One region of the Dickeya ananatis genome, then DNA from elsewhere that is predicted to be linked to it. Evidence: predicted binding sites of a transcription regulator. Region 1 holds the regulator's gene; each other region holds the start of a gene.
The links. The regulator PhoB, encoded in region 1, activates phosphate uptake and scavenging genes when phosphate is short. The targets are predictions, from matches to a motif close to CTGTCATAAAACTGNCNNAT.
Positions count from the first base shown of each region.

Region 2: a site for PhoB is predicted at 2,866-2,885, ahead of glpT (glycerol-3-phosphate transporter). Genes of this name have one in related genera too.
Region 3: a site for PhoB is predicted at 1,685-1,704, ahead of pitA (inorganic phosphate transporter PitA). Genes of this name have one in related genera too.
Region 4: a site for PhoB is predicted at 2,042-2,061, ahead of pstS (phosphate ABC transporter substrate-binding protein PstS). Genes of this name have one in related genera too.

Region 1 is NZ_CP040816.1:3,115,573-3,119,953, forward strand. It holds gene FGI04_RS13730 (PstS family phosphate ABC transporter substrate-binding protein) at 1-190, opposite strand, end outside; gene phoR (phosphate regulon sensor histidine kinase PhoR) at 288-1,610, opposite strand; gene phoB (phosphate response regulator transcription factor PhoB) at 1,638-2,327, opposite strand; gene sbcD (exonuclease subunit SbcD) at 2,648-3,880, shown strand; gene FGI04_RS13750 (AAA family ATPase) at 3,877-4,381, shown strand, end outside.
Region 2 is NZ_CP040816.1:4,587,167-4,591,547, forward strand. It holds gene yigL (sugar/pyridoxal phosphate phosphatase YigL) at 1-177, shown strand, start outside; gene glpQ (glycerophosphodiester phosphodiesterase) at 156-1,244, opposite strand; gene glpT (glycerol-3-phosphate transporter) at 1,431-2,780, opposite strand; gene glpA (anaerobic glycerol-3-phosphate dehydrogenase subunit A) at 3,081-4,381, shown strand, end outside.
Region 3 is NZ_CP040816.1:4,154,915-4,159,295, reverse strand. It holds gene FGI04_RS18535 (sigma 54-interacting transcriptional regulator) at 1-227, shown strand, start outside; gene FGI04_RS18530 (BaiN/RdsA family NAD(P)/FAD-dependent oxidoreductase) at 288-1,475, opposite strand; gene pitA (inorganic phosphate transporter PitA) at 1,775-3,283, shown strand; gene uspB (universal stress protein UspB) at 3,460-3,795, opposite strand.
Region 4 is NZ_CP040816.1:4,265,259-4,269,639, reverse strand. It holds gene pstC (phosphate ABC transporter permease PstC) at 1-758, opposite strand, end outside; gene pstS (phosphate ABC transporter substrate-binding protein PstS) at 891-1,931, opposite strand; gene FGI04_RS19015 (sensor domain-containing diguanylate cyclase) at 2,534-4,381, shown strand, end outside.

The sequences.
Region 1 (4,381 bases):
CCGCCGCCTGAACCTGGAGATTAACACCGGGATGATGCTGACTGAAATCCGCCGCCCAGAACGTCATCAGGTTCGCCAGCGTGTCGGAACCCGCACTGGAAAGGTTACCCGCCAGCATCGCCTGCGGCGCAGCAACAAGCTGACCAGACAAGCATAACAGCAAAGCAAACAGGTAATGGATGGGTCTCATGTGCGTTTTCCATCGGAGTGAAAAGTGAAAGAAGTGAAAGACAAGAGCGCACTATTCTCGGCACTGCGGCGGGGACAATCAAGCCCCGCCACATTGCTTAGCGCAGCGGATTCGCGGCATTCTGATTTAATACCGAACGGACAATCAGCCGATTTGGCAATGTAAACATGAAGCGGGATCCCACACCTTCTTCGCTGAGGATCTCCAGACGAGAGTCATGATGACTGAGCGCGTGCTTGACGATAGCCAGCCCCAGTCCACTGCCGCCGGTCTGGCGCGAACGGGCTTTGTCGACACGATAAAAACGCTCCGTCAGACGGGGAAGATGTTCTGCGGCAATGCCCGGACCGTTATCGCTAACCTGGAACTGCGCGCCCTGTGGCGTTTGCTGCCAGCACACCTCAATACGCGTGCCCTGCGGCGTGTGGTTCACCGCGTTATACACCAAATTCGACACCGCGCTACGCAACTGCTCCTCGTTGCCGAACACCTGTAACTGCTCATTGACGCGAAACACAATCTCATGACGCCCCTGACTCAGGGTGTCGGCTTCGCGTTTAAGCACCCGCAACATCAGCGGAATATCCACCTTTTCGTTAAGATCGATAGCCGCAGCGGCTTCAATACGCGACAACGTCAGCAGTTGCCGCACCAGCCCATCCATCCGGCGGGTTTGTTCCTGCATGGTGTGCAGTGCCTTAGCCTGCAAAGCACCATCCAGCGATTCGTCGTTCATCATTTCCAGATAGCCTTGCAACACCGTCAACGGTGTGCGCAGCTCATGGCTGACGTTGGCGAAAAAGTTACGCCGCGCCCCTTCGAGTTGATGCATTTGGGTGACATCACGCGCCACCATCAGCAACTGCCCTTCTGAATACGGCATCACCCGGAATTCAACATGATGCGCATTTTTCAGCGTCAGCGTCAGCGGGCGGCTGAAATCTTGCTGTTGCATATACTGGGTAAATTCTGGGTAGCGCAACAAATTGAGGATATTCTGACCATTATCTTCCGGCCAGCGAAAACTCAGCAGGTGCTGCGCCAGCCGGTTACACCAAATGATGACGCCCTCTTCGGTGGTGATGACCACCGCATCCGGCAGCGATTCCGCCCCACTGCGGAAACGTTTGATCAGCAACGCCAGCTCGCGCCGCCGACGGCGATTACGCAACTGCATTTGGTACAAACCGTAGAACAACGGTTCCCAGCTCCAGCGGCCGGGCGGCGGGGTCATACTGCGGTCAACCCACAACCAGTAGGACAAGCGCAGTTGGTTATAAAAGTTCCAGCACAGTGCCGTCAGCACCGACGCCAGTAAAAACCAGGGCAGATAACCGATGATCAGCCCCAGCAATAAGCCGGGCAAACAAAAAAAAGCCAGCTCCAGCGCCAGCTTTTTCCAGGACAAACGTTCTAGCACGTCAGATTTTCTCCGGGACTCACGCTATCAATAACGTGTTGAGAAACGGTATCCAGTTCCCCGAACGGTCTGAACCATCTTGTCGTGTCCACTGGTCTCCAACGCCTTGCGCAGACGGCGGATATGAACATCCACAGTGCGATCCTCAACATAAACGTTAGTGCCCCACACATGATTGAGCAACTGCTCACGACTATATACCCGTTCAGGGTGGGTCATAAAGAAATGCAGCAGTTTGAACTCCGTTGGCCCCATGTCCAGCGCATGCTCTTCCGTGGTCACCCGGTGAGAGGAAGGATCCAGACTTAAGCCGCGCATTTCGATCACTTCTTCCACCGCCATCGGCGAAATCCGACGCATCACCGCTTTGATGCGCGCCACCAACTCTTTAGGTGAAAACGGTTTGGTGATGTAATCATCGGCACCGACTTCAAGACCGCGAACACGATCTTCTTCTTCACCACGGGCCGTCAGCATCATGACCGGAATATCCCGCGTCAGCGCTTCACGCTTCATGTGCTTGATAAACTGTAAACCGGACCCACCGGGCAGCATCCAGTCCAGCAGCACCAGCTCAGGATAAGGTTCAGCCAGGCGGTTCACCGCGCTGTCGTAATCCTCGGCCTCAACCGGCTGATAGCCGTTCTGCTCAAGCACGAAGCACACCATCTCGCGAATCGGCGCTTCATCTTCCACCACCAAAATACGTCTTGCCATATCAATCCTGCCGTTAATCGTCACGGTTAGCGTGCGGTGTGCATTATGCGTCAGTTTTATGACAGATTTATGAAAAATCCCCCGACAAACCACGCCTCTGACGCGGCCTTGCCACCGCCACCGCCCGGCTCATTTTCTCCGCCGTACCACGCCATGTCGCCAGTTCATACAGATATTATGGGACATGCCCTAAACTGCACGCCTATAATCGCCGATGATAAAGACGCGGCGTTTCGCCATAACTACGGTGCCCGCCTTGTGCCGTTGTCTGAACACCGCCCAAAACAACATCTCGTTTGCACTCACCTGCAGGGAGTCTCATGCGAATTATTCATACGTCTGACTGGCATCTCGGTCAGTACTTTTATACCCGGAGCCGTGCGCCTGAGCATCAGGCTTTTTTGCACTGGCTGGTACAGCAGGTTGAGCAATATCAGGCCGATGCAGTAATAGTAGCAGGTGATGTGTTCGACAATGGCGCACCACCCAGCTACGCCCGAGAAATGTATAACCAGTTTGTGGTGGCGTTGCAGCGTACCGGTTGCCAGTTGGTGGTACTCGGCGGCAATCATGACTCCGTCGCGACCCTGAACGAATCCCGCGCGTTGCTGGCCTGCCTGAATACCCAGGTGTTCGCCGGTTTTGACGGCGATATCCATGAGCAAGTGCGGGTACTGAATAACCGCGACGGCGAACCCGGCGCGATGCTGTGTGCGGTTCCGTTTCTGCGTCCGCGCGATGTGCTCACCAGCCAGGCGGGCCAGTCTGGCACGCAAAAACAACAGGCGTTACAGGACGCTATCGCCAGTCATTATCAGCGCTGCTACCAGCTTGCCTGCGAGCAGCGTGCAGCATTGGGGAAAGAACTACCGATTGTGCTCACCGGGCACCTCACCACCGTGGGCGTCGCCACATCGGATTCCGTGCGCGATATTTACATCGGTACGCTGGATGCCTTCCCGGCACAGGCGTTCCCACCGGCTGACTACATTGCGCTTGGGCATATTCATCGTCCACAGCGTGTGGCGCAATGCGAACACATCCGCTACAGCGGCTCACCTATCCCCTTGAGTTTTGATGAACTCAATCATGAGAAATCGGTCTATCTGGTGCACTTTGAGCAGGGGAAATTGCAAGAAGTCACCGCGCTGACGATACCGAGCGAACAGCCGATGCAACTGGTGAAAGGCAATCTGCCGGAGATAGAACGCCGTCTGGCCGGGTTCCGCGATTATCATGGCGACAAACCGGTATGGCTGGATATTGAAATCGCCACGCAGGACTACCTGAGCGATATCCAGCAACATATTCAGGCACTGACCGAGCCTCTCAATGTGGACGTGATCCTGCTGCGTCGTGCCCGGGAACAGCAGCAACAAATGCTGGTGCAACTGGAAAAAGAGACGCTGGAAGAGTTACAACCGGCTGAAGTATTTGAACGACGTCTGGCGCTGGAAGACGGTCTGGATGAGGCTCGCCAGCAACGTCTGAAGGGATTGTTCAATCGGGTTATGCAGGAGATTGACGCACAGCGACAGGAGACGTCCGTATGAAAATTCTTAGCCTGCGCCTGAAAAACCTTAACTCATTGCAGGGCGAGTGGAAAATCGACTTCACGCGCGAGCCGTTTGTCAGCAATAGCCTTTTCGCCATCACCGGGCCTACCGGTGCCGGGAAAACCACCTTGCTGGACGCCATCTGTCTGGCGCTCTACCACCAGACACCACGCCTGAAAGTCAGCCCCAGCCATAACGAATTAATGACCCGCCACACGGCCGAATGTCTGGCTGAGGTGGAATTCGAGGTAAAAAACGTCGCTTACCGCGCGTTCTGGAGCCAGCGTCGGGCCCACAACAGCCCGGAAGGCAATCTGCAGCCCCCCAAGGTTGAGCTGGCACTGTGCGCCGACGGCAAGATCCTGACCGATAAAGTGAACGACAAGCTGGCGATGATAGCCGACCTTACCGGGCTGGATTTCGATCGTTTCACCAAGTCGATGATGTTATCTCAGGGGCAATTCGCCGCGTTCCTCAACGCCGATGCCAATCAACGGG
Region 2 (4,381 bases), 1.5 Mb from region 1:
TTCGGCGATGGCATGAATGATTATGAAATGCTGTCGATGGCGGGCAAGGGCTGCATCATGAACAATGCCCACCAGCGACTGAAAGACATGCTGCCGGATAACGAGGTGATCGGCACCAACATCGAACAGGCGGTGCCTCGGTATCTGCGTCGTCTTTATCTAGGTGATGGAGCCTGAGTCACCGGTTGTACGTTATGCAAGAACGCGACGGCCTTGTCCGGGAAGTCGGTGAACAGGCCGTCGACATCGGCTTGCCGGTAAAGCAGGGCGTAGAGTGCGTTGACGTCGCTTGCGTATTTCGGCAGCCGGTCGGCGCGCACGGTGTAAGGATGTACCACCATGCCGCTGGCGTGCGCCTCTTTTACCAGCGGGCTGATGGTGATCTTGCCTGTGTCGCCGCTTAGCAACATGTGATAGTCGGGACCAACGCCATCGGCATAACGGGCGATTTTTTGCATGGCACCCGGCTTGAGCATCCAGTCGTAGTCATAGTTGACCCAGCGCCCGTCCGGTTGTTGCTGTTGGGTTTCCTGCCAGCGGGTTTCGGCGATCAGTTGCACCAGCTTCAGGTTCATCCCCAGCGCGGGCTCCAGTTCAGTTTTGATGCGCTGTAGCTCGTTGGCGTCAAAGCATTGCAGATAAACCCGATCGCTTTTTTGGGTGTAGCCGTACTGCTTCAGCACCTCCAGCACTGCGCGTGAAATATCCTTTCCTTCCTGACGGTGAAACCACGGTGCTTTGATCTCTGGATAAATCCCGATGTTTTTGCCGGTCGAGTGGTTCAGCCCTTGAATAAACTCGATTTCGTCCTGAAAGGTGTGAACACGAAAATCCGATTTACCCATTGGGAAGCGGTTGGGGTAGCTCTGCACCGGTTTGCCGTCTTTCAGGTCAAACCCTTCGGTGAATTTAAGCGAGCGGATTTCTGCCAGCGTAAAATCGATGGCGTAGTAGCGGCCGTCGGCGCGAGCACGGTCGGGGAAGCGGCTGGCTACGTCGGTCACCCGGTCAAGGTAGTGATCGTGCAACACCACCAGCGCATTATCTTTGGTCATCACCAGGTCCTGCTCCAGATAGTCCGCCCCTTGCGCATACGCCATCGCTTTGGCGGGCAAGGTGTGTTCTGGGAGGTAACCACTGGCACCCCGGTGAGCAATCACGATTTTATCGCCGGTTTGCGCCAGTGCGCCGAGGGATATCGCCAGTGCGACACCGGCCAATAACGGTTTGAACAGAGGAATCATGTCAGCGTCCTTTTTCAGTGGAAGAAAGATAAGCTGTGTGTGTTGCAGCGTTTCACATGAGCAGGTTGTTTCATATGAATGCGTGTTGATAACCCCCCGCCGGGCCAGTTCGACCCGGTGGGGAGAAGGCTCATGGTTTCACCGTCAATGAGGTTTCAGTGAGTAAACCATGGCGTGATGACAGAATCAGGCGCGTTTCGCCAGTTCTGCTTTGTGTTTGCTCTCGTTGATCATAGTCAGCACCAGCAGCAATACCGCCAGCACACTACCGCCGATCATGACCATGAAGCCGCCGTTCCAGCCAAAGAAATCGACGGTGTAGCCGACGATGGCGCTGGCAGCGACCGAACCGCCCAGATAACCGAACAGGCCGGTGAAGCCCGCAGCCGTACCGGCAGCTTTCTTCGGTGCCAGTTCCAGCGCGTGCAGGCCAATCAGCATAACCGGGCCGTAAATCAGAAAGCCGATGACGATCATGCAGATCATATCCACGTTGGGGTTGCCGGCCGGGTTCAGCCAGTACACCACGGTGGCGATGGTCACCAGTGTCATGAAGAACACCCCGGTCGCGCCACGGTTACCCTTGAACACTTTGTCGGACATCCAGCCGCACAACAAGGTGCCTGGAATACCGGCGTATTCGTACAGGAAGTAAGCGATGGACGATTTATCCAGTGCGAAGTGCTTCACTTCTTTAAGGTAGGTTGGCGACCAGTCGAGAATGCCGTAACGCAGCAGGTAGACGAACACGTTGGCGAAAGCGATGTACCACAACAGTTTGTTGGGGAACACATACTGCATGAAGATTTCTTTCGCGGTCAGTTCCTGTTCATCTTTCTCACTGTAATCCACCGGGTAATCGTTTTTGTATTCTTCGATCGGCGGCAGACCGCAGGATTGCGGGGTGTCACGCATCATGGCGAAAGCGAACAGCGCGACCAGAATGGCGGCGAAGGCCGGCATATAGAGTGCGGCTTTCCAGTCGTTGAACCAGGCCATCCCCAGCAGGAACAGTAACGGCGGAATGCCGCCACCCACGTTATGGGCGCAGTTCCAGATAGACACGATGCCGCCACGCTCTTTCTGTGACCACCAGTGCACCATAGTACGGCCGCACGGCGGCCAGCCCATGCCCTGGAACCAACCACAAACGAACAACAGCACAAACATCACCATGATGCTGGATGTCGCCCACGGCACGAAGCCCATAAACAGCATGACCGCGGCGGCCAGAATCAGACCGGCAGGCAGAAAGACTCGCGGATTGGAGCGGTCTGATACCGACCCCATGATAAATTTGGAAAACCCGTAGGCAATGGAAATACCGGACAGTGCAAACCCGAGATCACCTTTGGAGAAACCCTGTTCGACCAGATAGGGCATCGCCAGCGCGAAGTTCTTTCTGACCAGATAGTAGGCGGCGTAGCCAAAAAAGATCCCCAGAAAAATCTGCCAGCGCAACCGGCGGTAGAGCGGGTCTACCTGGTGTTCCGCCACGCGCGGGCGATGTGCCGCAGGCTTGAAAATACTCAGCATAAATAAACGATCCCCGATAGTTATTTTCTATAACGCGCGTCAGCGTAGCGAATGCGCGTCATCGTCAATGTGAGTCAGTACGCAATTGTTACACTTTTATGACGACGGGCGCTATTTTGAGCTTTAAGTAACACAAATGAAATAATGATTTTCCATTTTTGGGTGATTTGAATCACATATCTGCGGTTGTCTCCGGGTTTTATTTTCGTTTTTTGAGTGTTTTTGTTCTTTATCAATCATTGTGGCGCTGATTTATGTCCCACTACAGACAGGCATGATCCGGACTGAGGTAAAACGGCAATGGCAAACAACGGTTTGCGGCGAGAAACGGATGTAGTGATTATCGGCGGCGGCGCCACGGGGGCGGGGACAGCCCGCGATTGCGCGTTGCGCGGGTTGCGCTGTCTGTTGCTGGAACGGCATGACATCGCCACCGGTGCCACTGGACGCAATCATGGATTGCTACACAGCGGTGCGCGCTATGCGGTTACCGATGCGGAGTCTGCCCGTGAGTGTATTGAGGAAAACCAGATTCTGCGGCGCATCGCCCGTCACTGTATCGAGCCGACCGATGGGCTGTTTTTGACCTTGCCGCAGGATGATATCGACTATCAAACCCGGTTTATCGCCGCTTGTCAGCGCGCGGGTATCCGGGCGCAGGCCATCGACCCACAGGAAGCTTTGCGGCTGGAGCCCGCTGCGAATCCGGCGTTGATCGGTGCTGTGCGCGTGCCGGACGGTACGGTTGATCCCTTCCGGTTAACCGCCGCCAATATGATCGATGCCTGTGAACACGGTGCGGAAGTGCTGACTTACCACGAGGTCATTGGGTTACTCCGTCAGGGCGATCGTGTCGTTGGCGTGCGCGTTTTCGACCATAAACGTCAGGTGGCCAGTGAAATTTATGCACAAGTGGTGGTGAATGCGGGCGGCATTTGGGGGCAACGTATCGCCGAATATGCCGACCTGAATGTGCGTATGTTCCCTGCCAAAGGCGCGTTGCTGATTTTGGGGCACCGCATCAATAACCGGGTGATTAACCGCTGCCGCCCACCGGCTGATGCCGACATTCTGGTACCCGGCGATACTATCTCGCTGATTGGTACTACCTCGACCCGTATCGACTACGACCAGATTGACCACATGACGGTGACGCCGGAGGAAGTGGATACGCTGATTCGCGAAGGCAGCATGCTGGCACCGCAGCTGGCACAGACCCGTATTTTACGTGCTTACGCCGGGGTGCGACCGCTGGTGGCGAGTGATAACGACCCCTCCGGGCGTAGCGTCAGCCGCGGCATCGTGTTGCTGGACCATGCCAGCCGTGACGGGCTGGAGGGCTTTGTGACCATCACTGGCGGCAAGCTGATGACCTATCGGCTGATGGCGGAATGGGTAACCAACAAAGTCTGCGAAAAGCTTGGTCACCGCGCCGAATGTACGACGGCGTCTCGCCCGTTGCCGGGGTCGGAAACCACGGAACCGGACAGACCGCAGGCAGCTTCGTCGCTTTCAGCACCGCTGCGTGGTTCGGCGATTTACCGCCACGGGCATCGTGCCGCGCCGCTGGTCTCCGGTCACCGGGTGGACAGCAGTCTGGT
Region 3 (4,381 bases), 1.0 Mb from region 1:
ATAAAAATAGTCTGATGAATATAAGTAAAATGACGTTTCCTGATGCTGATGGCTTGGCTGAAAGTATAGATAATGATGAGCGGTTTTTATTGAAAAAACAAGAAAAGACGCTTATTTCCCGTATCATAAAGAAAACCAATGGTGATCGGGTGGCAGCGTCCATGATTCTTGGTATTAGTCCAACGACCCTATGGCGGAAGATGAAAGAATATAAAATTAACGATTGAGGCTCAGGCTACTGCCCAGATGCTCAAATCAGGAGGGGCGAATTAACCCTAACCCATGACTCAATTACCCAATGCCTGCGCGCAGGCCCAGGCGGAGCTCCAGGCCCACTGGAAGTTATAGCCGCCAAGCCAGCCGGTGACGTCCACGACCTCGCCGATAAAATACAACCCCGGACATTTGCTGGCTTCCATCGTTTTTGACGACAACTCGCGGGTATCGACCCCGCCGAGCGTGACTTCCGCCGTGCGATAACCTTCGGTGCCGTTAGGCTGTACCCGCCATTGTTGTAGCGTCGCTTCCACCTCGGCCTGTTGCGACTTATTGAGCTGCTTTAAGGTGACATCCGGTAGCTGCCCCAATGCTTGCAGACATTCCACCAGTCGTTTCGGCAGCCATTGCGACAACGTATTTTTCAGGCTTTGGTTCGGGTGTGCCTGACGCTCGGCGTTCAGGCATTGCGCCAGATCATGCGTGGGCAACAGATTGATGGTGACGAATTCTCCCGGCTGCCAGTAGCTGGACAGTTGCAGAATGGCCGGGCCGGACAAGCCGCGGTGGGTAAACAGGATATTTTCGCGGAAGGTGGTACCGTTTGCGGCGCAGACCACCGCCGGTACCGACACGCCGGAGAGCGTTTGTAATTGCTCCAGGAGCGGCTTGTGCAGGGTAAACGGCACCAGTGCGGCGCGCGTCGGTAACACGTTGAGGCCAAATTGTGCCGCCAGTTGATAACCGAATGGTGTGGCCCCCAGACCGGGCATCGACAGCCCGCCGGTGGCGATAACCAGCGCACGCGCTTGTACCACACCGGTATTGAGCTTCACCTGGAACAGCGCGTTTTTTTCTACCGACAGCACCTCGCTGCGCAGGCGCAGCGTCACGTTACCGGCATCGCACTCTTTCATTAGCATATCGACGATGTGCTGCGCGGAATCGTCGCAGAACAACTGGCCGAGCGTTTTTTCGTGATACGCGATGCCGTGGCGGCTAACCAGACTGATGAAATCCCACTGGGTATAGCGGGCGAGGGCAGATTTACAGAAGTGCGGGTTGTGCGACAGGTAAGCCGCTGGTTCGGCGTACAGATTGGTAAAGTTGCAGCGTCCACCGCCGGACATCAGAATTTTGCGGCCCGGTTTTTTACCATTATCCACCAGCAGCACACGTAACCCTCTCTGGCCTGCCTGTGCCGCGCAAAATAGCCCGGCTGCTCCCGCGCCAATGATGATGACGTCAAACTGTTCCACATTGCTCTCCCGCTCTTGCGCCGGTGATATCCGGGGGGCCGATTATAGGGGATGTCTCTTCGTCGGTCATCTGCCTGCAGGCACCTGACGCCATGTGGTGACAGTGGGATGGTGTCGTTACCCGTAACAGAGTATGTGGAGGGGTGAAATCAATAATGCATTGATTTTAATTAGCTAAATCAAAGTCACCGGCAGAAGTGGCGTAATTTAAGTCAAAATAATGTCATATTTTGCTTTTCCCGTTTCAGCTTGTCACCGATAATGCGCCGCGTTCATGACCACTACATGGCCTAACACTTATGTTACATTTATTTGCCGGGCTTGATTTCCACACCGGTCTGATGCTGGTTCTCGCCTTGCTGTTTGTTCTGTTCTACGAAGCTATTAACGGCTTTCACGATACCGCCAACGCGGTAGCCACTGTTATCTATACCCGTGCGATGCGTGCCCAACTGGCGGTTGTCATGGCCGGTATTTTCAATTTCCTCGGGGTATTGCTGGGAGGGCTGAGTGTGGCGTATGCCATCGTCCACCTGCTGCCAACCGATTTGCTGCTGAACGTCAGTTCCACCCACGGGCTGGCGATGGTGTTTTCCATGCTGCTGGCGGCGATCATTTGGAACCTGGGGACCTGGTACTTTGGTTTACCGGCTTCCAGTTCCCACACCCTGATCGGTGCCATCATCGGTATTGGTTTAACCAATGCGCTGGTGAGCCACACCTCGGTGGTGGATGCACTCAATATTCCCAAAATGGTCAGTATTTTCCTGTCGCTGCTGGTATCACCGGTGGTTGGTATGATCATCGCCGGGTTGATGGTGTATCTGCTGCGTCGTTACTGGAGCGGTAATAAGAAGCGCCAGCGGATTCACCTGACGCCGGCTGAGCGTGAAAAACAAGATGGCAAACGTAAGCCACCGTTTTGGACCCGGACTGCGCTGATCCTGTCTGCGGTAGGGGTGAGTTTTTCTCACGGCGCTAACGACGGTCAAAAAGGCATTGGTCTTATCATGTTGGTGCTGATTGGCGTGGCACCCGCCGGGTTTGTGCTGAATATGAGTGCCTCCGGTTATGACATTAGCCGTACCCGCGACGCGGTGGCGAATCTGCAAACCTACTATCAGTCTCATCAGGCGACATTGGCTCATGTGATTGATTTGTCTCAGCCGGTCATTCCGGCACCGGAAAATGTGATCCCTTCTACCGGCAACAAACCGGATTTTCACTGCGATACCTCGCGTGCGTTGATCGCCGTCGACCGCGCACTGACGCTGCTGAATAATGTGAAGAGTTATGATGATCTGGCCGCAGACGATCGCGCCCGTGCTCGTCGCCTGCTGATGTGCATTTCCGATACCCTCGATCGCGTCGTCAAACTGCCGGAAACCTCGGCTGATGACAAACGTCTGCTCAACAACCTGCGCGGCGACCTGCTCTACACGGTCGAGTACGCACCCGTGTGGATTATTGTTGCGGTAGCGCTGGCGTTGTCGCTCGGTACCATGGTGGGCTGGAAGCGCGTGGCGGTCACTATCGGTGAGAAGATCGGTAAAAAAGGCATGACCTATGCGCAGGGTGTCTCGGCGCAGGTAACGGCCGCGGTGTCCATCGGTATCGCCAGTTATACCGGCATGCCGGTTTCCACCACACACGTGCTCTCGTCCGCGGTGGCGGGAACCATGATTGTTGATGGCGGCGGTGTGCAGGGGAAAACGGTGAAAAACATTATGCTGGCCTGGGTGTTTACCCTGCCGGTATCGATGTTGCTGTCCGGGGTTCTGTACTGGCTGGCATTGAAGGTTGTCTGACTGGTGGCGATATGCCACCACGGTATAACATCGTTATCGTTAAATCACATCGTTATCACCACCAAATAAGAAAGGCGGCCACCCGGTCGCCTTTCTGCTTTCAGTGTTGCGTTATTTAAGGGTTGATAGGGGTACACGACCGGTTGAGGCGTCCGCCACCGCTGTCGTAGTTCACCTCAGTGCCACATGATAAGGCCGATAAGGCTGACTACCACCAGCCCGCATAAGGCCGAGGTCAGCAGGAACTGACCGCGCACTCGTGCGCAGCGACGGATGAATTCCGGATCGTGATGGTCAAGATAACGTTGTGCGTAGATATAGCGAACCAGCCGTAATTGCTTGCTGGGCTGCCCGTGGGAGGTGAAAAAACCGCCTCCGTCCACATACTGGTACAGTAGCGGATCACAGTCTCTCAGAATCAGCAGCAGCACTCGCAACGAAGAATAATATCGCGCCATATTGATGACACAGACGACACATAAAGCCCAGAAAAGCGCAAATGTACTAATCATCATGCTTCCCTCCCGGATTATGACCCTCCAGATGCGGGTAGGCGTCGGGTCCTGCTGACGTCACATCTGTGGGTATTTATGCCACACGTTATTCACGCGATGTTATGGGGCTGCCAGACCATGGCGAGTTGCCCAGGTATTCTTCTTCACCTCGATATCCCTGTCTGGAAAAGAACCCGAAAAGTCCCCCTCCAATTTCATTGTAGAAGAGCCTGACGCTTTTTTTCCATACCTGATGCAAGGTTCCTGATAGCTAAAAACATCATGACTTCTTTTGATCTGGCGCTGTTTTCTCTGCCATAGACCTTGTTCTTTTCAGCTACACTTTACGCACGGGCGAGAGGCTTTCCCCTGCATACCTCAATTATTCGTGTTACAGGAACCACTACACCTGCAACGTGAAACATGACGGGTATAGCGTGAAGTATGACGGGTATAAAGAGTTATCGGCGCAAATGGGTGGTCACTTCAGGGGAAGTGGTTATCCGCCGTCGTAGAACCGTTACAAAATGTGTGGCGTTGTGATCCGTTGAACATAACCCGAAATTGAGGGGGTGTTATGCTCATGACTGCCATAGGTTGTCAG
Region 4 (4,381 bases), 1.1 Mb from region 1:
TACGTGTTGCCGATGATAAACGTCACCGCCATGGTTTCGCCCAACGCACGGCCCAGCCCCAGCATCACGCCGCCAATCACGCCGTTTTTGGTAAACGGCAGCACGATGTGCCAGATAACTTCCCAGGTGGTACAACCGATGCCATACGCCGACTCTTTCATCATCACCGGCGTTTGCTCGAACACATCGCGCATCACCGCGGCAATGTAGGGGATTATCATGATAGCCAGAATCACCCCGGCGGCCAGAATACCGATACCGAATGCCGGACCGGAAAACAGCGTGCCGACCAGCGGAATACTGGAGAGCACATTGCCCACCGGTTGTTGGAAATATTTAGCAAACAGCGGGGCGAACACGAACAACCCCCACATGCCGTAAACGATACTGGGGATAGCGGCCAGCAATTCGATTGCCACGCCCAGCGGACGTTTCAGCCAACCTGGCGCCAGTTCTGTCAGGAACAACGCGATACCGAAACTGATGGGGATGGCGATAATCAGCGCGATCAGCGAGGTCACGATGGTGCCGTAAATCGGTACCAGCGCGCCAAATTGTCCGGCGGGCGCATCCCACTCTTTGGTCCACAGAAAGGAGAAACCAAACGTTTTGATGCTTGGCCATGAGGCAAAAATCAGGGAAACGATAATTCCGCCCAGCAGCAGCAACGTCAACAGGGCCGCCAGTCTGACCAGCGCCCCGAACAGTATGTCGCCCTGTTTTCCCGGAGGTGTAATAGTTGGCTTTTGCTCAGCCATACGTCTCTCTTCTTTCAGATAACTACGTCTTTGCGATAATTGGGGGAGCCCCCAACCAATGTCAGAGGTGGATACCCCGCTTCCGGTTTATCCACCTCTCGATACTCACACAACCAATCCTGCTAAGCGCAATCAGTACAGCGCTTTATCACTGCTGTCTTTCACCTGGCTTTTCCAGGCAGCGCGAATTTGAGCAACCACTTCATTCGGCAGGGTAGCGTAGTCCAGTGCTTTCGCCTGTGCGCCACCTTTGTTGTAAGCCCAGTCAAAGAACTTCAGCACTTCTTTGCCCTGCTCAGGCTTATCCTGCTTCTTGTACATCAGGATGAACGTGGTGGTGGTAATAGGCCACACGTTGTCGCCTTTCTGGTTGGTCAGGTCCTGAGCAAAAGACTTGCTCCAGTCAGCGCCTTTAGCCGCGTTGCTGAAAGACACTTCCGTCGGGGTGACCGCTTTGCCATCAGCAGAAATCAGTTTGGTGTAGGTCAGGTTATTCTGTTTGGCGTAAGCGTACTCAACGTAGCCGATAGACCCCGGCAGACGCTGAACAAACGCAGCGATACCGTCGTTACCTTTACCACCCAGACCGGTCGGCCAGTTAACGGTATTGCCCGCACCCACCTTCTCTTTCCACTCGCTGTTCACTTTCGCCAGATAGCTGGTGAACACATAAGACGTACCAGAACCGTCGGCACGACGTACCACAGCGATATCCTGATCCGGCAGTTTCACGCCCGGGTTCAGTTTGGCGATGGCTTCGTCATTCCATTTTTTGATCTTGCCCAGGTAGATGTCGCCCAGCGTTTTGCCATCCAGCGTCAGTTCACCGGATTTCACGCCCGGCAGATTCACCGCCAGTACCACACCGCCGATAACGGTCGGGAACTGAATCAAACCTTCCTGGGTCAGTTTGGCATCTTCCAGCGGGGCATCTGACGCACCGAAATCAACGGTTTTAGCCAGAATCTGCTTCACGCCACCGGAAGAACCGATACCCTGATAGTTAACCTTGTTACCGGTTTCTTTTTCGTAAGAGTCAGCCCACTTTGTGTAAACCGGGGCAGGGAAAGTGCCACCAGCACCGGTAATATTTGCTGCGGCAAACGCAGAAACCGCGGTCAGAGAAAAACTTGCTGCAACAATACTGGCAATAGTGGTACGCATGAGTTTCATAATCCCTCCTGTGGGATGCCTAAACGTGTAGACCCGGAGCTATTGTTTAATCAGAGTGTAGTTTGCTGGTGGAGAAAATAGGTCAATTCAGTGACAGTAAAATGTACGCAATATGACAGTTATGTGACAGGCGAGTCGGATTCAGCGAATCATACGGGGGTAGCTCTCAATAAAAGCAGGTCGACGCAACATTAATACACATTGATAATTAAAGAAAAATTACACATTAACCCGTTTATCGCCCTCTCCGTCCACGCTCTTTTTACAGCATTCCCCGAAACCAGAAAATGACGCCGTGTCATAAACAAGAACAGCACACCACACGTAATCGTTGTGTTATCTGCCTTCAGTTTACGCCGCCTGTATCACCGATTTATGTCATCGACTGATTTTTGTTTCTTCCAGGTCACGATCTCACTAGCGATAAAAAAACCTGTTCTATACTCAGGTATGTAACTGAAAAAACACGCTCTCACGTCAGGACTCCACTCACCGACAGGATGTTTTCACGCTTTTATCACCGAACCTAATAGTCGCGTTTTTCTGTTCTGGCACCAGGAAACAATGCACTGATTTTATTTATATTTACAGGAACAGTGACAATGAAAAAATATAACGCCGACGAGCAGCGCGTCGCGAAAATCAATGAGTATCATTTGCTTGACTTAGGCTTACAGCAATCGTTTCAAAACCAGGTCATTTTATTTACACGAATACTGAATTTTCCCGCTGCCTTTATTTCGATTATCGACCAGGATAAGCAGTGGCTGATTTTCAGCGAAGGTATCAATATTGAATGTACCGATCGGGATCTGGCGTTTTGCAACACGGTGATTAGCAGCGCTACCACCGTGTTTGTGCCAGATACCCTGACGAATAACCTGTTTTGCCAACATCCATTCGTTACCGGAGCCCCGCATATCCGCAGCTACTTTGGTATTCCTCTGGTGCTCGACGAGGTTGTAGTCGGCTCGCTGGCCGCTATTGACTATCAGCCGCGCATCGTTGATGAGACGACGCGCGAGACCGCCGCTTTCGTTGCCAGCACGACCGAATTCCTGTTTAAGTTGCAGAATGCACGGTTACACCAGGAGCAGGAAATCCAACTGCTGAATAACTCATCCGTGGTACTCGTCAACTGGCAGCAGGACAATATGCTGCACATTTCCTATATCTCGCCCAACGCGCCGCATGTGCTGGGTGTCAGCAAAGAAGAAATCCGCCACCACTGCGCGATGATGGAAAGCTATGTCCACCCTGATGATTACGAGAATCTGTTGTTTACACTGGATAACCATAAAAAAGGGGTGGCCAATCTGGAATGTGAATACCGCTTTTTGTCGCCAGGGGGAAAAACTTTGTGGATTCGACAGCTTTCCACCGCCAATTACCACCACAACGGCAAACTAAGCCATGTTCAGGCATTGCTGATCGATAACTCTCACCAGAAATACCTGCAAAAACTGCTGGTGGATACCAATAACCAGATGCGACTGGTGCTGGAGTCATCCAGCCTTGGCACCTGGGACTGGGATTTAGGACGGCGCACCATTCACGTTAATAAACAATGGTGTGAAATAATGGGGATAACACAAGACCAGTTCGACTCCTCACTGGACTACTGGCAGCAACTAATGCATCCACTGGACCGGGAGAAAATGGTACTCGCGGCAGAAGCCTGCGCCACCGGCCAGGCTACGCTAATCAATGAACAATACCGGATGCGCCATAGTAAAGGCGATTGGGTATGGATTGAAACCTACGGCAAAGTGGTGGAATACAACGAAAAAGGCAAACCGATTCGGGTTGCCGGTACCCATCGTGATATCACGGAAAAGAAAAACAAAGAATTGCAGGAAGAGGCGGATAAACGCCTGCTGGAATTGATTAACCGCGCGCAAAAGATCTTTCTGGAAAAAACGGATATTCAGGAGGCCTGCATGTCCATCTTTGACGACCTGCTCTCTATTTCGGCGTCAGAGTTTGGTTTCATCGGCCAGGTCAGAGAGCATGAAAATAAGAAAGTGCTGCACATCGTCGCCATTTCCAACGTCAGTTGGAACGGCGACAGCAAAAATTCTTACGACACGTTCCTGCAAAACAAATTGCAGTTCACCAGCCTGGATAACCTGTTCGGGCATGTGGTAACCACCGGCAAACCGCTGATTACCAATACGCCGCGCGCGCACTCCGCCTCACGCGGCGTGCCGAAAGGCCATCCCATCCTGCGTCAATTTATGGGATTACCCATCTATTTTCGTAATGAAGTGGTCGGCATGATCGGATTGGGTAACCGCTTTGATGGCTACAATGAACAGCAATTACGCTTTCTCAGCCCGTTCGTGGATACACTGGGCTCACTGTTCTACGCGCTTGAAACCCAGCGCGCAAGAGAAGAGCTGGAAGCCAAACTGCTGGAAATGGCGAATACAGACCCGCTGACCGGTATC